3 regions of the Rahnella sp. BIGb0603 genome follow, and region 1 is predicted to be linked to each of the others. Evidence: predicted binding sites of a transcription regulator. Region 1 holds the regulator's gene; each other region holds the start of a gene.

Region 1 (13,466 bases):
CTTGCTGATAAAATTACTTACCCATCAGGTGTGATTTCTGTTTGCCTGTGCGTGATTTTTTATGCATATTTTGTGATTATATTTTCATATTACTTTAGTAAGGGAAAACGGTTATGGCAGAAAAATCAGCGGTAGATCGGGGCACATTCGACAAAGTGATTTTGCCGGTTTATTCACCTGCGAAATTCATTCCGGTGAAGGGCAAAGGCAGCCGCGTGTGGGACCAGCAGGGCACCGAATACGTTGATTTCGCTGGCGGTATCGCGGTAACGGCGCTGGGACATTGTCATCCGGCACTGGTTAAAGCCTTGCATGAACAGGGTGAAACTCTGTGGCATGTCAGTAACGTATTTACCAACGAACCCGCTCTGCGACTGGCTCAGAAGTTGATCGACGCCACTTTTGCCGACCGCGTATTTTTTGCCAACTCCGGCGCTGAAGCTAATGAGGCCGCATTCAAACTTGCGCGCTATTATGCTTCCCACCGCCACAGCCCGTACAAAAGTAAGATCATCGCTTTCCATAACGCTTTCCATGGCCGCACGTTGTTTACCGTTTCAGTCGGCGGACAGCCGAAATATTCCGACGGCTTCGGCCCGAAACCTGCTGACATCGTACATGTGCCCTTCAACGATCTGGACGCGGTAAAAGCGGTGATCGACGACCATACCTGCGCAATTGTGGTCGAACCCGTTCAGGGCGAAGGCGGGGTGACACCGGCCACCAAAGAATTCCTGCAAGGGCTGCGTGAACTTTGCGACAAACATCAGGCACTGCTGGTGCTCGATGAAGTGCAAAGCGGTATGGGGCGTAGCGGTAAGTTGTTCAGCTACATGCATTACGGCGTGACGCCGGACATTCTGACCACAGCCAAAGCGCTGGGCGGCGGTTTCCCTGTCAGCGCCATGCTGGCAACGGAAGACGTTGCATCGGTGATGGAGCCGGGCAAACATGGCACCACCTACGGCGGTAACCCGCTGGCCTGTGCCGTCGCCGAAGCCGCACTGGATATTATCAATACGCCAGACGTGCTGGCCGGTATCAATGAACGCCGCGAGAAATTCATCAGCGCGCTGGATGCCATCAACCAGAAATATTCTGTCTTTAGCGAATTCCGCGGCCAGGGGTTGCTGATTGGCGCCGAGCTGTCGGATGCCTTCAAAAACCGCGCCGGAGAGTTTCATGCCGCCGCCGCTGAGTTCGGGTTGATGATGCTGGTGGCGGGCCCGAATGTGATCCGGTTTGCACCATCACTGGTTATCGACTTCGCGGATATTGAAGAAGGGATGGGGCGCTTTGAGAAAGCTGTGGCAAAAGTTACAGGCTGACTGCTCCCCCCTTGCGAAGGGGAGATCGACGTTTTACTTCTATCCTGCAATGGCTGAACGGTTTTGCTTTTGCTCCTTCCCCTTTCACGAGGGGAAGGCTGGGATGGGGTGTTGGTTTGAGGGCAACTCAGACAATTAAGCCGACCTTAATACCCCACCCCTCCCTTTCGCAGGGGAGGGAGTTATAAATTACGCCCGCCGCGTTAACCAGATCCCATGATGTGGTCTCTGCTTCCACGCCAGTGACGAAATAGTATGCATCACACTCAGATGCGATATCACCCTCCGCAGGTGGCGTTCCATTTCGGTCAGCGGCATATCCGGATGCAGCTCCGGCGCATTAAACAAGGTGTTCTCACCACCGGGCCCGTCGTAAAGCAACCGCTGCTGACAGCTTTGCAGCGCGATTTCGCAGGTCTGCAAATACTCCGTCGCCAGTTTCTCCGGCAGCATGTAGTGCTCGCGGGCGAGAATAGTCATCGCATTGATGTGCTCGACAATAAACTGACTGTGCGTCACCCACAGACGCATATCCGCCAGATAATGCGAGTTAAAGCCCGGTTCCTGCATTGCCTGATTCAGTGAGGTGAACAGTTTATTATGCGCCTGATTGACCTGCATTCGGGTGTAGGCGAGTTTCGCGGTATCCGGATTTTCCTCAAGCAGCAACCGGATTGCGTTCTGATAGGTTTCCAGCGCCTGATGCGCATTCTGGCGCAGCAAACCGCTTTGCCATTGCGGCCACAACCAGATGGTGCCGCCGAAAGCCAGCGCACAGCCGATCAGCGTATCTATCAGCCGTGGTACGAGAAAATGTACGCCATTCATCGCCAGCAGTTGCAGGGTATACACGGCTGTCACTGTCATACCTACCATTGCCAGCCCGTAGTTTTTGCGTAAAACCGTGTAGGACAACAAAGTAATCAGCAGCATGCAGAGCAACGTGGTGCTTTCGGGTAATTCCAGCTTCAGCAATCCGGATGCAATCAGTAATCCGGCCAGCGTCCCCAGCGCACGATGCTGGATACGTACGCGCGTGGCGTTATAGCCGTTCTGGCTGACCAGCATGATGGTCAGCAAAATCCAGTAGGGCTTGGGCAGATTGAAAAACAGACCAAGGCTGCTGCCAATCGCCAGGATGATGCCCAGCCGGGCAGCATTGCGCAGCGCGACCGATTTAAAGGAAAGATAACTTTTCAATGCCGGCCAGAAAGGTAAGCGGGGCTGAGTGTTCATCAGATCGCGTCGGTACAGCGGACGTTGTGTCCGCAATAAACGCGCAATGCGGCTGAAATGGTAATAGCAAAATTGACCGACCGGATTCTCCGGATTGCGCGCGGCGATTTTCTCCAGCGCGGCCAGTTCGTTGGCCATCGTAAATCGCCCGGATAAACGGTGATAAAGAATGTCATCAGCGATGACCCGCAGACGGGCGGAGATCACCTGCGCATTACGTCGTATAACCGCTTCGGCGTGGCTTTCTTCCACCAGCTTTTGCACTTCTTCCGGCTGATGCAGGCTCACCGTGATGTGTTCCTGCAAATCGAGTGCGACCTGAAAACGCTGGAACAGTCGCTTATGGTGATGATGATGTCCGTGTTGCGGCAGCATGTGCAGTTGCTGATAAAGCAGGGCAATCAGATCGATAACCTGTTGCTGACGCGCCAGCAGTGGCGGTAGCGCGGTTTCAGGATCGGTGTGTTGCGTCAGCAGGCTGTATTTCGCCTCGAAGTAATCTGCCAGTTGCAGATAGAGCTGGCTGAGGGTTTCGCGCATCGGTTGTTCTTTTGAAATACGAAACCACGCCCAGTTAAAGATACCGTACCAGGCGGTGCCTGCGGCGAACAGCGCCGGAGCTTGCCACATCGGACGCAGACCCACCATGCTCAGCGTGAAGATGGTCGCCACCAGCGCACCGGGCAACAGACGCGCATGCAGCGGGCTGATTTCACCGGTCACGCCCAGCAGTAACGCCAGCGACAGCATGATGAGCGGCAGGGGAATGTGCCAGCTTTCCAGCATCACTTGCAGCAGAATGCTGCTCAGGGCAAAAAGCGTGCCGCCGACCATCAGACGTTTGAAAAAGCGTTTGTGTGGCGTATCCAGACCCGCGACATTGCAGCAGGCGGGACACAGAGAGAACAGCAGACCCATTTGCAGATTGCCAAAAAGCCAGCAAATGCCAACAGGCAGGCACAACACCAGCGTCTGGCGCAGCGCGTAGTTAACTTCGGGATGATAGAACAGTCTTCGCCATAGCGTCATGCGTAAAGCTTAGCCCATAAAAAAGGCGCGACAGTTAGCTGTCGCGCCAATTTCTGAGGGATTAACGTGTGCCGTAAACGACAATCGTTTTACCGTGTGCGGAGATCAGGCTTTGATCTTCCAGCATTTTGAGAATACGTCCGACTGTTTCACGTGAACAACCGACGATTTGGCCGATTTCCTGACGGGTTATCTTGATTTGCATCCCGTCCGGATGGGTCATTGCATCAGGCTGTTTAGCCAGATTAAGCAAAGTTTGCGCGATACGGCCTGTTACGTCGAGGAAGGCAAGATTGCCGACTTTCTCTGACGTCACTTGCAGACGGTTTGCCATCTGCGCGGAAAGACGCATCAGAATATCCGGGTTTACCTGAATCAGCTGGCGGAATTTTTTATAAGAAATTTCAGCCACTTCGCAGGCAGTTTTAGCACGCACCCAGGCACTGCGTTCCTGCCCTTCTTCGAAGAGTCCCAGCTCGCCGATGAAGTCACCTTGGTTAAGGTATGACAGTATCATTTCTTTGCCTTCTTCATCTTTAATCAGGACGGCAACCGACCCTTTCACGATGTAGTACAGCGTTTCGGCTTTTTCACCTTGGTGAATCAGCGTACTTTTAGAAGGATACTTATGTATATGACAGTGAGACAGGAACCATTCGAGAGTCGGGTCTGTTTGTGGCTTGCCGAGAACCATTTGCTATTATCCTCTGTTGTTATCGCTGCCCAAAATCACAGGGCTCAGAGTTCCCTGTACGGCACTTACTTTAAAAAGCGCCCTTTCAGCATATAACTCCCCAGAAATGCTGCAAGCGGATGTCGGAGTGAAACAGCCTGATTATTGCTGTTAACACCGTGGGTTCTGTTCTTAAACCGCAAAAACCGTCACCGCAATTTACTGGAAAGTATGTTTCGGCTTTGTTTGTAACACAGGTTTGCAATGCTGTCTTCTGTTGTCTCGCTTCAGCATGATGGCGATCGGGTTACGTTGCCAGTTTTTGGGTGAAAGGGTAGTCTGAGGGGAAAATTTGACGAATTTATCCACCGGGAGAAGAGCACATGCACGCACGCGTAAAATGGGTAGAAGGGCTGACGTTTTTAGGTGAGTCAGCGTCGGGCCATCAGATCACAATGGATGGTAATGCGGGCGACAAAGCCCCGAGCCCGATGGAAATGTTGCTGATGTCGGCGGGCGGTTGCAGCGCGATTGATGTAGTGTCTATTTTGCAAAAAGGCCGCAACGACGTGCGTGACTGCGAAGTGAAACTGACGTCTCAGCGCCGCGAAGAAGCACCGCGTCTGTTCACGCACATCAACCTGCATTTCATCGTCACCGGCAAAGACCTGACGGATAAAATTGTGGAACGCGCAGTCAGCCTGTCTGCGGAAAAATATTGCTCCGTTTCCCTGATGCTGGGCAAAGCCGCGACAATCACCCACAGTTTTGAAGTAGTGAACGCCGAATAAGTCACGACCAGTGGTACGACTGGCACTGACTTCGCAGTAAATCCAGAAATCGCCGCGCGGCAAACGTCAGCGGCGATTTCTGCGAATAGAGCACGCAATATTCCGCTTCCGGCAGCGTATCGATATTGAGCAGGCAAAGCCTGTCCTGTAAGCCGAACGGCGCGCGCATGGCCTTCGCCACAATCGTCAGATAATCCGACTGCAACACCATATTCAGCCCGCACACTACCGAATCCGTTCTTACCGGCGTTTCCCCGGCTGGTGCGTTAAAGCCGTTCATCGAAAGCTGAATCTGCTGGTAGTAACCCATATCCGTTTCCGGCAACACCCAGCGCGCGCATTGCAATTCGTCGAGCGTGGTGGCATCTGCCAGCGGATGGCCTTGCCGCGCAATCACGCCAAAAGGGGCGCTAAACAGCGGCTCACGCACCAAATCCTCCAGCGGAAAACCCGGCCCGGCGGTCCCGACGGCAAAATCGAGTTTCCCTTCACGCAGCGCCGGTAACAGCGTCGAAAGCTGGCCTTCTTTAATCAGCAGTTTGGACTGGGGAAATTGCGTTTTGAACGCTTCACTGAGGGCCGGAAATACCGTCAGCGCCAGCAGTGATGAAAACCCGATAGCCACCGAACCCTGCGAATACTGATTAATCTGCCGGATCTCATCCGCCGCGCGTTCAAGTTCTTCGAGAATAAACTGCATGCGCTGCGCAAAGGCACGGCCGGTTTCCGTCAGCGCCATGCCCTGATTGCCGCGCACGATAAGCTGAGTTTCAAGCGTTTGTTCCAGTTCCCGCAAGGTTCTGCTGACCGCGGGCTGCGACTGATTCATCGCCCGCGCCGCGCCGCGAATACTGCCGCTGCGGATAACCTGCTGGAAAACCTTGAGTTGCTGCAATTTCGGTAAATAACGCATGTCGCCTCGCTTGAAAGCCCTATCAGTAAAAAGCATCACCCGCCCAAAAATTGCATCTTATGGCAAACCTGTAAAGCTGATAGCTTCAGATTTGGAATAAATAATGCGTTGTTATTCAGTTGATTACGTGATGCATGTCGCATTTTACTTTTCGCCCGACAGTGAGAACTTCTGACGCGGTGATAACAAAAAGGGATATCCGCTATGAAAAGTCGTTCCCTGATGATCTTCCTGCTGTTCGTCGGTTATGCGGTGGTGTATATCGACAAAACGGTGATGGGGTTCGCGCTGCTGCCGATTGAGCGCGAATTTAACCTGCAACCAGAGCAGCTGGGTTACATCACCGGCATTTTCTTCCTGGCCTATTCGCTGTTTCAGATCCCCGCTGGCTGGCTGAATGACCGCTTCGGCTACAAAAAAGTACTTGTTATCTCGCTGTTTTTGCTAGGCGGATTCGCGCTCTGCTTCGGTTTGCTGGGATTCGGCCTCGGTTTGCTGGTGACGTTTCGCTTTCTCTCCGGCGTCGGGCATTCCGGTTATCCGTGTTCCTGCGCCAAAGCGGTGGTCTCGAATTTTGATGTCGGGCAGCGCACTTTCGCGCAGTCCGTATTGCTGTCATCCGCCGGTCTGGCGATGACAGCCGGGCCGCTGATTGCGGTGTACGCACTCGATACGCTCGGCTGGCGCGGATCTTTCTCTATTCTCGGCCTGCTGGCGTTTGCGATTGCCGTTGCGATTATCATTTTTGTGCCGAACCCTCCGAAAGCAAAAGCCCGTGACGGCGTAGCGACCGGCTACCGTGAGCTGCTTAAAAATCCGATTGTCGTGCTGCTGTTCGTGTCGATTTTCTGCATCAACATTCCGTCTTACGGCCTGATGGCGTGGCTGCCTAAATATCTGGTTCAACAGCGCGGAATGTCGCTGGACGTTTCCGGGCTGGTGGTCGCCACCGGCGGAATGGGGATCTGGATTTCCTCGCTCGCGACCGGCTGGCTGGTCGGCCGTTATATGCAGGGCAAAGAGCCGAAAGTGATTTTTTGCAGCGCACTGCTCAGCGCGCTGTGCATCTGGCTGGTCTACACCTCCGGGTCGGCGGTGACTGCCGGGCTGTTCCTGTTCCTCGGCTATATCTTCCTGATGGCGGCATTTGTCACGGTGTTTACGCTGCCGATGAAACGCCTGCCGCCGGAAGTGATGGGTGCCGCAATGGGGATTATCAATACCGGCGGAACGCTCGGCGGATTCGTGGCGCCGATTGCGATGGGCTATCTGATCACCGTGACGCACGGGTATTTTTCGACATTTGTTTTTCTGGCGCTGGCGATGGTGGTTGCCGGGCTGGCGATTTTGCCGCTGACCCTGAAAGCGCGCGCAGCGTTGCGCGACGTGGCATAACTGAGGAGAAGTCTGATGACATTAAATTTTGAAGCGATGCTGGCGGAAGTCAAAACGGATGTTTTGCGCTGGCGCAGACATATTCATGCGCATCCTGAGCTCTCATTTCAGGAACATAAAACGGCGGATTACATTGCGGAACAGCTGGAAAGTTTTGGCGGCCTGACCCTGACGCGGCTGACGCCCAACAGCGTGGTTGCCGATCTTAAAGGCGCTTATCCGGGGCCGATGTATGCGCTGCGGGCGGATATCGACGCCCTGCCGATTCAGGAAGAAAACGATGAGCCGTTTTGTTCGACGGTGCCGGGTGTCATGCATGCCTGTGGCCATGACGCGCACACCTCGATGTTATTGGGTGCGGCGAAAGTGCTGACGCAATGTCAGTCCGCGCTGCACGGCTCGGTGCGGTTTATCTTCCAGCATGCGGAAGAGTTGCCGCCGGGCGGGGCGCAGGAACTGGTGGATTTAGGTGTGCTCGACGGCGTGGAGAAAATCTTCGGCCTGCACGTTATGCCGAATTCTCCGACGGGCGAGGTTGGCCTGAAAGAGGGCGTGTTCTGTGCGTCCACCGATAACTTCGACATCACGATTACCGGCAAAGGCGGACACGGTTCGATGCCGCATTTGTGCATTGATCCGGTGGTGATTGGCGCGGAAGTGGTGACGGCGCTGCAAAACGTCGTGGCGCGCCGCATCGATCCGCTTCAGGTGCCGGTGCTGACCATCGCCACCTTCCAGAGCGGGGAGAGTTATAACGTCATTCCGGAACGCGTGAAACTCGCCGGAACATTGCGCACCCATCACAGCAGTGTGCGCGAGCAGGTTCCGTTGCTGATGGAACAGATTATTTCGGGGATTACGGCGGCGCACGGTGCGACATACGAACTGCGCTGGACGCGCGGCTATGTGAACGGTGATAACCACCCTGAGGCCTGTGCGATTGCGCGTCAGGTGATCGAAAAAACGCTGGGGCCACAGGCGCTGCGCGAAGTCACTCAGCCGCTGTTCGGTGGTGAGGATTTCTCTTCCTATCAGCAAAAAGTACCGGGTTGCTTCCTGTTTATTGGCAGCGGGAATGAAAAAATTGGCGCGACTTACGGTGTGCATAATCCGCGTTTTCGCCTCGATGAAGAGGCGTTACAGATTGGCGTCGCACTGCATGTCGGGTTTATCCGTCAGTTGCTGATGAACGACGCCTGAGTTCGTTACTCGATTTTTTTACCTTCCATCAGGCGCTGCACCAGCGGCGCCATAATCAGCTCCATCGCCAGTCCCATTTTCCCGCCCGGTACGACCAGTGTTTTAATGTGCGAGATAAACGAGCCCTGCAACATCGCCAGCAGATACGGGAAATCAATGTCATCGAGTCCCTGGAAATGGATCACCACAAAGCTTTCATCCAGTGACGGAATGGCTTTGGCAGCAAACGGGTTGGAAGTATCGATTGTCGGCACGCGCTGAAAATTGATGTGCGTGCGGGAAAACTGCGGTGTGATGTAGTTGATGTAGTCGTCCATCGAACGCACTACGGAATCCATCACCGCCTCACGGGAATGCCCGCGCTCGCCGGTATCGCGCACCAGTTTCTGGATCCACTCAAGGTTAACGATGGGCACCACGCCGACCAGCAGATCGACCTGGGCGGCGACGTCAATTTTGTCCGCAACAACGCCGCCGTGCAGCCCTTCGTAAAACAGAATATCGGTCGGCTCCGGGAGCGCCTGCCATGGCGTAAAGGTACCCGGCACCTGATTGTAGGGAACGGCTTCATCATAAGTATGCAGATATTTGCGCGAACGGCCTGTGCCGGTTTTGCCGTATTCGATAAAGCTTTTTTCCAGCAGGCCAAAGTCATTGGCTTCCGGCCCGAAGTAACTGATGTGGCGCCCGAGGTCACGGGCTTTGCGGATCGCCGCATCCATTTCAGGACGGGTGAAATGGTGAAAACTGTCCCCTTCCAGCTCCGCGGCACGCAGGCCAAGTTGTTGAAATATTTTACGAAAGGCCACGCTGGTGGTGGTGGTGCCTGCACCGCTCGAACCGGTCACTGCAATAACAGGATGTTTGGCTGACATAATGCGCTGTTCTCCATAAAGGTGAGGCAGGCAGGCGTACCGCGGTCTTTTCTGTGGTCGAAGACCTGGCGGCATCGCTGCGCATAATTAAGCCTATTGTTACCATATTTATTCGAGAAGTGACAGGCGACGACCGGTTATTTCAGCTGTCCGTAATAGGCATTTTTCCCGTGTTTTCGCAGGTAATGTTTGTCCATCAGCGTCTGTTGCATATCGCCAAGTGCGGGCGTCAGCTGGCGGGAGAATATGCCCATGTAGGCGCATTCCTCCAGCACGACGGCGTTATGCACGGCGTCGGTGGCATTTTTCCCCCAGGCGAATGGCCCGTGAGAATGTACTAAAACCGCCGGAACCTGCATGGCGTCCAGACCCCGCTCCAGGAAGGTTTCGATTATGACGTTGCCGGTTTCCAGTTCGTACGCGCCGTTGATTTCTGCTTCGGTCATCCGGCGCGTGCAGGGAATATTGCCGTAGAAGTAATCAGCGTGCGTGGTGCCCCATGCCGGTAAATCCAGCCCGGCCTGCGACCAGATTGTCGCGTGTCGGGAATGCGTATGCACAATGCCGCCGATTTCCGGAAACTGCCGGTAAAGCGCCAGATGCGTGGCGGTATCCGACGACGGATTTTTGTCGCCTTCGATGCGCTCGCCGGTATGCAGATCGACGATGACCATGTCGCTGGCGCACATGTCGGTATATTCCACGCCCGACGGTTTGATCACCACCCGCCCCTTTTCGCGGTCAACCGCGCTGACGTTGCCCCAGGTAAACGTCACCAGATGATGCGCAGGCAGCGCCAGATTGGCCTCCAGTACGGCCTGTTTCAGCTGTTCTAACATGCGAATTCTCCTTCCTGCATTTTGGCTTCAATCCACTGACGGGCTTTGATGATTTCCAGTACCGGCTCGGCGGCGGTTTCCGTCCACATTTCGATGAGGAATGCGCCGCGATAATTCAGCGCGCCCAGCGTGCGGAAAAAGCCGGTGAAATCGACACAGCCGTCGCCGAACGGCACATCGCGGAACTGGCCTTTAGAGGTCGCGGTGACCGGGTAGGTATCTTTCAGGTGGATAGCGGCGATGCGGTCAATGCCCAGCGCCAGCTCCGACGGAATGTCGTTTCCCCACGCGCTGAGATTGCCGATGTCCGGGTACACGCTGAACCACGGTGAATTCAGGCGCTCATCCCATGCTTTCCATTTGGTTATCGAATTCATGAATTCGGTGTCCATGATTTCGACCGCCAGCGTGACCTGCGCGGCGGCGGCCTGTTCGACTGCCCACGCCAGCCCTTCGGCAAATCGTTCGCGGGTACCGGCGTCGGACGCTTCGTAATACACGTCATAACCGGCCAGCTGTAAGGTGCGGATCCCTAGGTCGCGCGCCAGTTTGATGGCTTTGGTCATCACTTCCCGTGCACGTTCGCGGACGCTTTCATCGTGGCTGCCGAACGGAAAACGGCGGTGTGCGGAAAGGCACATCGACGGAATGGAGACACCGATTTCCATCATCGCTTCGACCAGCGCGACGCGTTGCGTGATGCTCCAGTCGAGGCGCGACAGGCGCTCATCGGTTTCATCCACCGACATTTCAACAAAATCAAAGCCGCAGCTTTTCGCCAGCGCCAGTCTTTCCGGCCAGCTCAGATGTTTGGGCAGCGCTTTTTCATAGATGCCCAGCGGATGTTTTCTCATGCCGTTGCTCCCCAGATTGCGCTGATTTGCTGGTGAAAAGCCTGCGCGACCTGCGCGGGTTGCGTTGCGTCGGATAACGCGCGTCCGGCGATGAACGCCTGCACGTCGATATCGCGGAACAGTGGTAAATCCGCAGGCGTGATGCCGCCGGTGACGGAAAGGCGCAGGCCGATATCCGACAGCTGTTTCATGCGATCCAGATCCTGCTGGCCCCAGGTTTGTCCGCTGGCCTGCGCGTCGCGTCCGCGGTGGTAAATCGCCTGACGGATCCCCGCCGCGTGCCAGTCGCGCGCATCCTGCATCGTCCAGTTGCCGAAAAGTTCTATCTGGATTTCACCCTGATACGTTTTCGCCACGTCGTGCGCTTTGATAACCGTCGGCAGTGGTGCGGCGCAAATCACCGTCATCCAGTTAGCCCCGGCTTGAAATGCCTCCAGCGCCAGTGTTTCACCGGCGTCGGCTACTTTCAGATCGGCAACCAGAATCTTGTCCGGGCAAAGTTCACGCAGCATTTCTACGGCCTGCAATCCTTCGCAGAGACACAAAATGGTGCCCGCCTCGATGATGTCGACGTGATTTTTCAGCGCCTTCGCGGTGCGCAGCGCGGCCGGAAGGTCGGTATGATCCAGCGCCAGCTGGAGCAGAGGTTTAGTCATGATGAGTTTTTTCCTGTGAGTCAGCCGCCGCGCATCGGGCGTGGAAACCGCCCAGTGCGTCGATCAGGAACTGGTAACGTTGTGATTTTTTCTGATAGGCCATCTGCGCACCGACGTCGGGTTCCAGGCGCCTCACGGCAAAATGCAGATGGCGCTGGGCCCGCGCGAAAGTGGGATACACGCCGGTGCCGACCATCGCCGCCAGCGCCGCGCCCAGACAGCCGGTTTCTTCGATCTGAGGGAGTTCCACCGGCATGCCGCTGACGTCGGCCAGCATCTGCATCCAGACCTCTGAACGCGCCGGACCGCCGGTGACGCGCAGGGTTTTCGCCTGCGGAAAGCGTTCGAGCATGCGGTTAAGGTGCGTCATATGGCTGAACACCACGCCTTCGTAAACCGCCTGCAACAAATGGCCGCGATGGTGCAGTGATTGCAGGCCATAGAATCCGGCGGTCATTTCCACACCCTGATTGCTGCCATAAAGGAAGGGCAGGAACAGAACGTCGGTTGCGGCTTTCGGCAGGGCGCTGACGGCGCGGTTAATCTCGTCAAACGCCATGCCGCCGGTTTGCTGGTTGAGCCATTCGAGATTAGCGGAGGACGTCGGGCTGGCTTCGTGGATGAGATAGCCTTCGCCGCCAGCGTAGCGGCCATAAACGTACGGATGATTTTCCTGCGCCTCCATTTCCGCTGATATTCCGCTGGTGACCGCCCACGTGCCCATCACCGCATTCAGGGTGAATTCGTCGTGAAGTCCAGCGCAAAGCGCGGTAGAGACCACATCGAATAATCCGCCAGCCACCGGCGTGCCTGCGGTTAATCCGGTCAGCGCCGCGACGTCTGGCGTCACGGTTCCGCAGATTTCCGCCGAACCCACCACCGGCGGCAGCGCTGCGCTGATATCGGCAATCCCTAACATTTCAGCCAGCCGTGCGTCGTAACCGCCATTCGCCATGTGGTACAGATTGGATTCGGAGATGTTGGTTTCTTCGCAACCGCGCACGCCGGTCAGGCAATAACGCAGATAATCGTGCGCCATCATTACCGTGCCAATTTGCTGATAACGCTCCGGCTGATGCAGTTTTATCCAGCGCAGCAATGACACCGGATGCCCGGCCCACAGCGCCTGACGGGTCAGCGGATAGATTTGCTGATGCAAGCCGTCACGCTGCCAGGCGCTGATCACATCACCGGCGCGGCGGTCGGAGGACAAAATCCCCCGGCCCAGCGGATTCCCGGCTTTATCCAGCAGGAATAAGCCTTTGCCCTGCGCCGAAATGCCGATGCCTTTCACCTGATTGCCGCTGACGTTTTGCTGGCGCAGCAGCGCGGCAATACAGCTGACGCACGACGCCCACAGCGCAGGCATGTCACGCTCGGCCCAGCCGGGATGGTCGCTCAGAACCGGCAGGGACTGGCGGCAAACGCCAGACTCCTGCCCCGTGTGATCGTATAATCCTGCCTTGAGGTAGGTGCCGCCGCAGTCGATCCCTAACCAGTATTCTCCGGATGAAGCGTTCATCGTATTTCCTCAGGCTGCTGTCGGACGGCTGTCGGGTAATTTGTTCGCCGATTGCGCCGGAACGTCACACCGTGCGGGCAACAGCAATGCCATCAGTGCCGCCAGCGTGAGCGAGACCGCCAGACAATAAACACCGGCATCTTTGCTGTAGAACG
Region 2 (5,700 bases), on a different contig from region 1:
TCAAGCGCAGCGGCATAGCCCGGAACATCACGACGGTGGCCGTAAGAAGAGTCGAAATCAACAAAGTTGGTGAAGACGATTGTCTTATCACCCGCTTCTTTCATCTCTTTAATGGTCGCGTCAAACAGCGCGTCCAGCCCGGTGGCTTTCACTTTTTTTGTAATACCGACCTGCGCATAGATATCCGCGATTTTACCAACGGAAACTACGTGGCCGTTTTTCTCATCAACCAGTTTTTTCAGGATGGTCGGTGCCGGTGGCTCCACCGCCAAATCATGACGGTTACCGGTACGCTCGAAATGACCGGCTTTGTCGCCGATAAACGGACGCGCGATAACACGGCCAATGTTGTAACCGCCTTCAGTCAGTTCTTCACGGGCGATTTCGCACAGTTCATACAGGCGATCCAGCCCGAAAGTTTCTTCGTGGCAGGCAATCTGGAAAACGGAGTCCGCAGAGGTGTAGAAAATCGGCTTGCCGGTTTTCATGTGTTCTTCGCCTAAATCGTCCAGCACGACGGTGCCGGATGAGTGGCAGTTGCCGAGGTAGCCCGGCAGATTGGCGCGTTTCACCAGCTTATCCAGCAGTTCCTGCGGGAAACTGTTGGTGGTATCGCTGAAATAACCCCAGTCGAAAAGAACAGGCACACCGGCGATTTCCCAGTGGCCTGACGGGGTATCTTTACCGGAGGAAAGTTCGCTCGCATAAGCATAAGCGCCGGTAATTTCAGAATTACCGTCCATGCCTTCCGGGATTTTTCCGGTGGATTCTTCAGCGGCTTTCGCCAGCCCAAGACGGGTCAGGTTCGGCAGATTCAGCGGCCCTTTGCGACCTTTGTCGGCTTCGCCACGCGCGCAGGCAGCCGCGATATGGCCCAATGTGTCAGAACCGGCATCGCCAAAGCGCTCGGCATCTTCACTGGCACCGATACCGAATGAGTCTAACACCATGATAAATGTACGTTTCATTTTGCTCTCCTGCGAATGGTTACGCATTGGGTCACGCGGAACTGCCGCGCACCTGATCACTCTTAAATGGGGGCGATTCAGCCTGAAATCAAGCTTTGCCGCTGATCCGGCGATAAACCACCGGCGTGCTTTCCGGCGCTTTGTCACTCAGGACAATGGCCGCGCGCACTTCCTGCGCTGCCTGCTGCCAGGCCGCTTCACTGTTCGCGTGGATCATCGCCAGTGGCTGACGGGTATCCACCTGCTGACCAAGTTGCGCCATGTGGGTCAGACCGACGCTGTAATCGATAGCATCGCTGGCACGACGACGACCACCACCCAGTGACACCACCGCCATGCCCAGCGCGCGGGTATCCATCGCACTGACAATGCCGTTTGTTTCGGCGTAAACCGGTTTGCTCAGCGTCGCCTGTTGCAGATAGTTGTCGTAATTTTCGATGAAATCGGTCGGGCCTTTTTGCGCCGCAATCATGCGACCAAAAACTTCAGCCGCTTTGCCGTTATCCAGCACCGCCTGCAATTTGCTGCGGGCATCAGCGTCATCTTTTGCCAGTCCACCGGACAGCAGCATTTCAACGCACAGCGCCATGGTGACTTCCAGCAGACGCGGATTGCGGTATTCGCCGGTCAGGAAGCGCACGGCTTCGCGCACTTCCACCGCATTTCCGGCACTTGATGCCAGCACCTGATTCATGTCGGTCAGCAGCGCCGTGGTTTTGCAACCCGCGCCATTTGCCACATCCACAATCGCCTGTGCCAGATCTTCTGAAAGCTGGTAGGTCGGCATAAACGCGCCGGAGCCCACTTTGACGTCCATGACCAGCGCGTCCAGCCCTTCGGCCAGTTTTTTGGCGAGGATCGATGCGGTAATCAGCGGGATAGAATCCACGGTCGCGGTGATATCACGCGTTGCGTAGAAGCGTTTGTCCGCCGGTGCCAGCGAGCTGGTCTGGCCGATAATCGCCACACCAACGTCCTGGATGATGCTGCGAAAACGGCTGTCATCCGGGAAAATATCAAAGCCCGGGATCGCTTCGAGTTTATCGAGCGTACCGCCGGTATGACCGAGGCCACGGCCTGAAATCATCGGGACATAACCGCCACAGGCTGCCACCATCGGGCCCAGCATCAGGGAGGTCACGTCACCCACGCCGCCGGTGGAATGTTTATCCACAACCGGGCCGTTCAGGTTGAGGCTTTTCCAGTCCAGCACGGTGCCGGAATCGCGCATCGCCATGGTCAGCGAAACACGTTCTTTCATGGTCATATCATTGAAATAGATGGTCATTGCCAGTGCGGCAATCTGACCTTCTGAAACCTGACTGTCGCGAATGCCGTTCACAAAGAAACGAATTTCTTCGTCGCTTAAAGGCTGGCCGTCACGTTTTTTTCGAATAATTTCTTGTGCGAGAAACAAGGTATCCCCCTGCCTGAGCTGAACGCTAAATGTGAACGCCAATACCGGACGCTGCAAAACAGCGCCACGGCATCGGCATAACAACAGTGATTAATAGCTGCTGGTGGCTTTCTGACCAGCGTGACCAAGAGTGGTCAGCAGGCTTGCCAGCAGGCTGGAAGCGCCGAAACGGAAGTGACGTGCATCAGCCCATTCGCGACCCAGCAGGCGGTCAGCCAGTGCCAGATATTGCGCAGCATCTTCAGCGGTTTTCACGCCACCGGCCGGTTTGAAACCGACGGTTTTGCCCACGCCCATTTCAGCAATCACGCTCATCATCAGTTCAGCGCTGTGCAATGTTGCGTTTTCAGGCACTTTACCGGTTGAGGTTTTGATGAAATCAGCGCCTGCTTTGATAGCAATTTCGGAGGCTTTGCGGATCAGCGCGTCCTGTTTCAGCTCACCGGTTTCGATGATCACTTTCAGCAGAACATTTGCGGCTGCACAGGCTTCTTTGCACTGTTTAACCATCTCAAAACCGATTTGCTCGTTACCGGCGATCAGCGCGCGGTACGGGAATACCACGTCAACTTCGTCGGCACCGTAAGCAATCGCTGCGCGGGTTTCTGCCAGCGCAATGTCGAGATCGTCATTACCGTGTGGGAAGTTCGTCACGGTCGCAATGCGGATGTCCGGCGTTCCTTGCTCGCGCAGGGTTTTACGGGCAACAGGAATAAAACGAGGATAAATACAGACAGCAGCGGTGTTACCTGCCGGGCTTTTTGCCTGGTGACAAAGGGCGATCACTTTTGCATCGGTGTCGTCTTCGTTCAGCGTGGTTAAATCCATCAGGTTCAGCGCACGTTGCGCTGCGGCGGTTAAATCGGTCATATAACTCTCCAACAATTTTCAATTCCAGCGACCGGCCAGAACTGAGCATACAGTCATGAATTCATTCCGGTGGTTAACATCGGGGGAAAGAATTCTGCACGTTGGCGAGCGGACTTGGTTCCATGAAGATAGCGTGCGTAAACCCTGTGGCTTACGTGGCAACTGAGATCCTTCTCACCGCGCTTTGATTGGCTGATGCCAATTCGTTGTGACTATTTGAACACGTCACATCAGGTTCCTGTGTGCAGTATTTCACACAAAATGAAAACCGTTTGCAACGTTGCTTATTAAAATGAGACTCAAGTCACACTTTAACGGCGCTATGCTCAGCGTCTAAACCAGATAAGAGTGTATACCCGATTCATGACAAGCGAAGTTCAGGCGGATATACAGAGAACGCCGACCGGCGATCTTGTGGCGAATGTTATAATAATAACATTTTAAAGAGAACATAAATCGCACCACAGCGAACAATCCAAAGACAGCAAGAAATGCCGGGCAATAAAAATGTTATTTAAATCACAAAAAGTATAACGAATTACTGCCGTGCAGATAACTGAAAGACCCGGCGGGTGTTGGCGAGCAACGTATCGGCGATTTCCTGCGCAGATTCTGTACGCAACTGGCATAACACATCAAACACCACAGCGGCGCGTTCCGGCCGGTTAGGTTGTCCCTGAAAACCCTGCAACGGCATATCCGGCGCATCGGTTTCGAGCAGTAAAGAAGAGAGTGGCAACTGCGCCATCACCTGACGGGTTTTCTGCGCACGTTCGTAACTAATCGTTCCGCCGACGCCTATCGCATAACCGAGTTTAATAAACGCCTGCGCCTGAGAAAGGCTTCCGGCAAAACCGTGTACCACGCCGGTCGCGGGCAGTTTCGCCTGCCGTAACATCGCGGCGAGCTGATCGTGGCTGCGGCGTGAATGCAAAATCACCGGCAGATTCTCTTTTTTTGCCAGGGAAAACTGAGTTTTAAGCAACCGCTGTTGTTGCTCAAACATCGGGTCTTCCATGTATAAATCCAGCCCGATTTCGCCTACTGCGACCAGCCGCACATCACGGTGGCTGAGCAACGCTTCCAGCAATTCGACATCCTGATCCTTGTGCTGCGCGATATATAAAGGATGCAGCCCGAGCGCGGCGTGGATCTGCGGGTGATTTTTGGCGAGCGCAAGAATGCCGCGAAAGCGATCTGCCGTCACGGCAGGCACGATAATCTCGCGGACACCCGATTCACCGGCGAGACGCAGGCTGTCCGCTTCTGCGCCGGTAAAAGGCGGAAAATCGAAATGGCAATGCGTATCGATGAACGTGAAACTCACAACTTATCACCTTCGCTGGCCGGAAAATGACTCTCAGCCGGCGCATTGTCGCTCATCGCCGCCGGACGGACTACGCCGCCATCGGCGACCATATCCGTCAGCACGGCGGGATCGAGAATAATCTGCTCGATTGTGCTGCTGGCGGCGGCCAGCGGGATCACATTCTCCGGCTCGTCCTGCGGCACCACGATGCGTTTTGGACGGCTAACGCGCGGAGTAATCTGTGGATAAGGCCGTTCGTTTTCGCGCGGCATCAGCCAGTGCGCAGCAGCAGAAAGGAAATAACGTCCGCAACGGCGGCCGAGATGATAATCCTGGTTCAGCGCAGGAAGACGGCTTCCCAGCGCGTGGCTGGCCAGCGGTTTTGGCGGGAAGATTTCGAAAATGCGCACATCATCCGGCGGATTTTCAATGAACTGCTGAATGCGGTGATAGCTTTCTTCGTGATGCTGCATCATGCGCACCAGCTGTTGCAGACTGCTTTCACTCAGCCACTGCTCCATCCGTTTCATCCACTGCGGCGTGTAGAACATCGCCGACGGCACGGTGCGGATCACCACAATGGTATCTGCGCCGCGGCGGTAAGCTTCCTCAACCGGGATCGCATCGCTGATCCCGCCATCCTGATAGCTGATACCATCCAGATCCACGCCCATGCGGTAAAAACCGGGGATCGCGCTGGACGCTTTGATCACCGGCAACCAGTTTTCACGCGTCGGCGCAAAATAGTTGGCCGTGTAATCATCGCTACGGCAGGCGCACATCAGAAACTCACGGCCGTCGATCAGCAGTTTTTCTGCACTTTCCATCGCCAGCGGCATGTTTTTGGACGTTTCATCGACCAGCCAGTCGAGATCGATAAGGTGTCCGCCACGCACAAAGCGCAGAGGGTTGAAAAAGTCAGGGCTGGTGGTGTAGCGGGTGATGACTCTGCGGGCGTAACCGGGCTGGCCGCAAACAAACGCGGAAAGGTTTTGCGCGCCTGCTGATGTGCCCAGATAGAGATCAAAAGGATTAAAACGAGCCCGCTGGAATTCATCCAAAACGCCTGCGGTAAAAATGCCTCTCTGTCCTCCTCCTTCACAAACCAGGGCAATTTTCCCCGGCATATAAGGTTT
Region 3 (5,700 bases), on a different contig from region 1:
GGCGGCGATGCGGTTGATGGAAGCGTCGAAGAAATCCAGCCCGATATGCACGCGGTTGAACAGGTTATGGCGCACGATTTCGCTGGCGATGGCCTGCGTTTCGTCATCCAGCAGCACGACGTGGTCGCTGTCCCAGCGCACCGGACGGCTGACGTGCAGCAGCAGGCGCGGCACATACAACATGGCGGCCGAGATTTTGTCGGAGATCACTTCGGTCGGATGGAAATGCCCGGCATCGAGGCACAGCGCGGTGCCGCGGCTGGCGGCGTAGCCCAGATAGAATTCGTTGGAGCCGACGGTGTAGCTTTCAGAGCCGATGCCGAAAAGTTTGCTTTCGACGGCGTCGATGTGTTCGGTGATATCAAACTTCTCGGCAATCACTTCGTCGAGCGCACTCATCAGGCGCTGGCGCGGTGCCAGACGATCCACGGTGACATCTTTCATGCCGTCCGGAACCCAGATATTCATGACGGAAGGCGTGCCCAGCGCGCGGCCAAAGAAGGCGGAAACGCGACGGCTGGCCTGACAATGTTCAATCCAGAACTGGCGGATTTCCGGATTGGCGCTGGAGAGCGTGAAGCCGTCCGCGCTCATCGGATGCGAGAAACAGGACGGGTTAAAGTCCAGACCCAGTTTGTTTTTCTTCGCCCAGTCGACCCAGCCGGTGAAATGCTTCGGTTCGATTTCATTGCGCGGAACCGGATTATCGGATTCCAGATAAATAGCATGCAGATTCAGGCGATTAGGGCCGGGGATCATTGAGATCGCCAGTTCTAAATCCGCCCGCAGCTGTTGTGCATTCCGCGCTTTGCCGGGGTAATTGCCGGTCGCCTGAATACCGCCGGTCAGCCCGCCTTCCGGATTTTCAAAACCCGCGACGTCATCCCCCTGCCAGCAATGAATGGAAACCGGCAGGGAATCGAGTTGTTTGATTGCGGCTTCGGCATCAATGCCCAGCTGGGCAAAACGTTCTTTGGCTAGCGTCCATGCGTGATCGATAGATGAAGTCATACTGCGAGCTCCTCATTGGCGTGACAGAGCGCCTGAAAACGGCGCCAGTGAATTGGGAAATCCTCGTGAATACGGGGGAGGTAATGGCGTTGTTCGAAATTCGTGGCGACTATGCGACGAAATTCAGCGGCATCTTTTACGGCATCAAGGGCCATCAGCTGGCAGCCGATATTGCCAAGCGTGGAGGCTTCAACCGGCCCGGCGCTGACGTTTACCTGACAGGTGTCTGCGCAAAGCTGGTTCAGGAACTGGTTCTGGCTGCCACCACCGACAATGTGAATGTCGCGAAGCGGCTCGCCTTGCAGCTTCGCCAGCTGAACGGCCACCTGCCGGTACAACATGGCAAGACTGTCGAAAATACAGCGCGCCAGTTCAGCCGGTGAGACCGGAACCGGTTCTCCCGCCTGCCCGCAGGCTTCGCGGATGGCATCGACCATTGACGGCGGATTGATAAAGCGGTCTTCATTCGGATTAATCAGATAGGTGAACGGCGGGACGTTTTTGGCCAGCGTAATTAATGAAGGCAGGTCCTGAATATTCAGTTCGCGGCAGACGCGCTGGAACAGCCATAACCCCATAATATTGCTCAGTACGCGGTAGCTGCCGTTGATGCCGCCTTCATTGGTGACATTGTCGTGCATCGCGCCGGCGTGATTGAACGCTTTCGGGCTTTCGATGCCCATCAGCGACCAGGTGCCGGAACTGATATAGGCGCTGTGCGTGCCGGTGAGCGGCGCGGCCACGACTGCGCTGGCGGTGTCATGCGTGGCGACACTGAAAACGGGTACGCTGCGGCCGCGCGGGCTGTGCCACAGGCCGGGAGAATGGCCGGGCTGGCTCGGTTTTGTCAGCCATTGACGCGGTACGCCTGCCAGTTTCAGCAGATCTTCATCCCAGTCGCCGGTGGAAATATTCAGCATCTGCGTGGTGCTGGCGTTGGTGTATTCCTGATTCAGCTTGCCGGTAAGACGGTAAAGGAAATAATCCGGGATCATCAGCAGATGCGCGGCTTTTTCTACGACCTCTGGATGCTGTTCGCTCAGTGCACGCAACTGATAGAGCGTATTAAACGGCATAAACTGGATGCCAGTTTTCTGGTAAATCGCTTCGCGGCTCAGCTGTTGCTCCATCCGCGCCATGACGCCTTCGGTGCGGTTGTCGCGGTAGGAAACGGGCAACCCTACACGCTGGCCGTATTCGTCGATCAGGACATAATCCACGCCCCAGGTATCAATGCCGATACCGTCGAGCTGAATGCCCGACGCATCCAGGCGGTTCAGCCCCTCGAGAATGTGCTTTTCAAGCGCATCAAGATCCCAGGTTTCGTGACCGTCTACGTGCATCAGGTTATTGGGAAAACGGTGAATTTCTTTCAGCGTCAGCGTTGCTGCCGGGTCTGCATCGTAGCGGGTAAACGTCGCCAGCATTACCCGGCCGCTGGAAGCGCCGAGGTCAATAGCGGCAAGATGGTGAGTTCTCATAGCGGCCATTCCTTATTGAATATGCGGCCAGTGTAGGGGAGGCGTTGCGGGGTCACCTTCCGGTGATTGCCATCGGTTTTGACGGGATGGCAGCATTAAAAAGGTAGATGCGAGGCAGATCACAGATCAGCCGAAAGCTGGCGCTGGCGAGGTTTTGCAAACGGGGATGCGGGCGGGGCGGGCGACTGTGATCTTCGCCGCAGATCTGTTGCATGGTGGGGTGAATCTTAAAAATCTGACCGTTTATGACGTTTTTCACGCCGCCGTTTGAAGGCAAGAACGGCACGCGCAGGGTAGGGTTGTTTTCCGAAGCATCATGATTTCCTGAACCGGAGGCGATAAATGACGTTACTGAAGGGTGATGATTATTTTGCGGCACCTGAGCTGACTGTGACGGTTGAGCGGCGTCTGCCGCAAGACGTTTTCCCGGAGCATTACCACGATTTCCACGAGATTATGCTGGTGGAAAGCGGATCGGGCGTGCACATCTTTAATGACAATCCGTATACCCTGACTGCCGGAACGGTGTGTTTTGTCCGCGCCAGCGATCATCATTTGTTTGAAAATGTGGATAACCTGCGGCTGACCAATGTGCTTTTCCGTTCGCCAAAAGCGTTTCGCTTTATTCAGGATGTCGGCCATTTTCTGCCACAGGAGCATCACTATCAGTCGCAGATCCACTGGCAGCTCAGCCCGTGCGTGTTGCATCAGGTTCTGAACTGTATCGCGCAGCTGGAAGCGCTGCCCGCCAGTGTAGAAATGGAACACATCGCCACGCGCGAAAGCCTGTTTTTACAGTTGCTGATCCTGCTTTATCAGGACTGTTTTCAGCCACAATTGCGAGATACCTCGGAAAACAAGGTTAACCAACTTTTGCAATGGCTCCAGTCACATTACAGTGAGGACGTTAACTGGACCGAGGCCGCAGAACGTTTTTCGCTGGCGCTGCGCACGCTGCACCGGCAGATGAAGCATTACACCGGCATGACGCCGCAGCGGTATCTCAACCGCCTGCGCCTGCTGGAAGCCCGCCGTCGTTTACATCACAGCGATCAGAGCATTACGGATATCGCTTATGCCTGCGGGTTCAGTGACAGTAACCATTTCTCGACGCAGTTCCGTCGGGAATTTTCGGTGTCGCCAAAACTCATGCGTGATCAGCTACGTTAAGCGGTGCCTCTCGTGCGCTCAGGTTTTTGCCTGAGCCGCCTCGTTTATCTTGCCGTCAAACGGGTATGGGATTGCTGCTATGTCTTTAAGACTCAATAAAAATGACCTCTTTCTGACCGGGATGAACTCGGTGGTGGTAGAAGAGCGCCATCCGCAGGCGGATTTCCCCACCCATGACCACGATTTCGATGAACTGGTGATCGTCTGGCGTGGCAACGGCATGCATATCTGGAACGATATTCCCTATCCCATTACCTGCGGCGACCTGTTTTACATCAACGCCAGAGACCGGCACAGCTATGAATCGGCCAATGAACTGGCGCTCGATAATGTGCTGTTTTGCCGCGAACGTTTCCGGCTGGAAGCCGACTGGGCGCAATTATTGCCGGGAGAAAATGCCAGCCAGGAACAGCGTTACTGGCGGCTGAGCACGCTCGGGATGTCCGTTTTGCGCGATAAAGTGGATGAGCTGGCGAAGGAGTGTATGAAATCCGAGCCGCTGTCTGTTCAGCTGAGCGAAGCGTTGCTGATGCAGCTGGCGCTGCTCTTGCTGCGCTTCCGGCACCGGCCAGACAGCGGTGTGTTGCCCGACGCACATCAGCTGGATTTATTGCTTATGGCGCTGCGGGCAGGCATTGCCGAACCGTTCCATCTGGAGACGTTTTGTCAGCAACATCAGTTGAATCCCCGCAGCCTGCGCGCGTTATTCAAGCAACACACCGGGCTAAGCGTGATGAACTATTTACGCCAGCTCAGGTTGTGCCGGGCAATGAGTTTGCTGCGTTATGGCAACAAGGCGATTGGTGACGTGGCCGCCGAATGCGGCTTTGACGACAGTAATTATTTTTCCGTGGTGTTCAACCGTGCGTACGGTGTTTCGCCGAGGGATTACCGGCAGCGGTTTATTGCTCAGGCCAAAAAGACGCCGCCGCAGCCTTTTTCGCTGATTGCGGCGGATTGATAACGGCAAAGCACGCTCTGCCGCCAGGGTTTACGGGGGAAAAGTCAGAGTGCCATTCCCAGCCCGACGATATTGGCAGCCAGAATAATCACCAGCGCACCGAGGCAGAGAATGCGAACCGGTTTTCTGCCGACGCCCGCCCATTCTTTCAGAACAAGACCGATGATCCCGCCACACAGCACGTAGAAACTCATGTGCAACATCCAGCTCATGTAGTCGTATTCGATGGGAATGCTCGCGTGTCCCCAGGCGTAAAAGAAGAATTGCAGATACCACATGGTGCCGCCCAGGATGGAGAACAGGATATTGGCCACCAGCAGGGATTTCGCCACGGACATGTCTGCCCTGAATGAAAGGCTTCTTCGTGTCGCAAGACGGATGATGCAAAAACCGAGGTTGACGAGAGCGCCGCCGCCCATGATCACTACATAACTTGGGAGGGCAACGTAGAGCGGGTCGATGCCCAGTGCGCGTGCTGCGTCGTGCATCGGCACCGCTGCACTCATCGCAAACGACATCCCGGCGGAGAAGATCCCGCACATCACCGCCAGAATCAGCCCTTTTTTCAGGTTAAATTCTTCCGCCTGAATCCCCAGCGCTTTCTCTTTCAGATAACCCGCGTAACTGACAATCGCCACGCCAATCACCGCCACAAGCACGCCGAGCAACGTTAACCGGCCACCGGCGGTACCGAACAGCATACCGATTTTGCCTTGCAGGACCGGGGTCATCAGCGTGCCGATAATCAGGGTGATCCCGATGGCGATGCCTATCCCCAGCGACATCCCGAGATAGCGCATCGTGAGGCCGTAGTTGATGTTCCCGATGCCCCACATCGCGCCGAACAGGAAAACCGGCAGCAGGGTAGCAAAGCTGAACGAGCCGTAATACGCCCAGAAATCGGGCAGAAGTGCGTAGCTCACCGCCCACGGTAAAATAATCCAGGAAAAGAAACCGCCCAGCGACCACATGGTCTCCCAGGACCAGCTTTTCACTTGCTTGAAAGGTGCATAGAAGCAGGCTGCGCTGGCCGCTCCTATCAGATGCCAGATAATCCCTAAAACTATCGAACTGTTC

The links. Region 1 encodes CRP, which controls carbon source genes, mostly activating them, when cyclic AMP is high. Its sites were predicted from a motif close to ATGTGANNNNNNTCACAT; they were not measured.
Region 2: the regulator CRP is predicted to act here: its motif matches at 3,496-3,513, upstream of deoC (deoxyribose-phosphate aldolase).
Region 3: the regulator CRP is predicted to act here: its motif matches at 2,600-2,617, upstream of rhaB (rhamnulokinase).

What each region holds. Positions count from the first base shown of each region.
Region 1 is NZ_JANUEX010000009.1:19,795-33,260, reverse strand. Features, by position in the region: gene M2403_RS20675 (aspartate aminotransferase family protein) at 114-1,328, shown strand; gene M2403_RS20670 (YccS/YhfK family putative transporter) at 1,518-3,593, opposite strand; gene crp (cAMP-activated global transcriptional regulator CRP) at 3,655-4,287, opposite strand; gene M2403_RS20660 (OsmC family protein) at 4,650-5,057, shown strand; gene M2403_RS20655 (LysR substrate-binding domain-containing protein) at 5,059-5,970, opposite strand; gene M2403_RS20650 (MFS transporter) at 6,175-7,365, shown strand; gene M2403_RS20645 (amidohydrolase) at 7,381-8,565, shown strand; gene M2403_RS20640 (phosphoribulokinase) at 8,571-9,440, opposite strand; gene araD (L-ribulose-5-phosphate 4-epimerase) at 9,578-10,279, opposite strand; gene M2403_RS20630 (L-ribulose-5-phosphate 3-epimerase) at 10,273-11,133, opposite strand; gene ulaD (3-keto-L-gulonate-6-phosphate decarboxylase UlaD) at 11,130-11,789, opposite strand; gene M2403_RS20620 (FGGY-family carbohydrate kinase) at 11,782-13,311, opposite strand; gene M2403_RS20615 (MFS transporter) at 13,321-13,466, opposite strand, start outside.
Region 2 is NZ_JANUEX010000004.1:410,116-415,815, forward strand. Features, by position in the region: gene deoB (phosphopentomutase) at 1-968, opposite strand, end outside; gene deoA (thymidine phosphorylase) at 1,057-2,385, opposite strand; gene deoC (deoxyribose-phosphate aldolase) at 2,476-3,255, opposite strand; gene M2403_RS13225 (TatD family hydrolase) at 3,794-4,582, opposite strand; gene M2403_RS13230 (patatin family protein) at 4,579-5,691, opposite strand.
Region 3 is NZ_JANUEX010000004.1:426,409-432,108, reverse strand. Features, by position in the region: gene M2403_RS13320 (L-rhamnose isomerase) at 1-1,011, opposite strand, end outside; gene rhaB (rhamnulokinase) at 1,008-2,492, opposite strand; gene rhaS (HTH-type transcriptional activator RhaS) at 2,835-3,662, shown strand; gene rhaR (HTH-type transcriptional activator RhaR) at 3,742-4,623, shown strand; gene rhaT (L-rhamnose/proton symporter RhaT) at 4,668-5,700, opposite strand, start outside.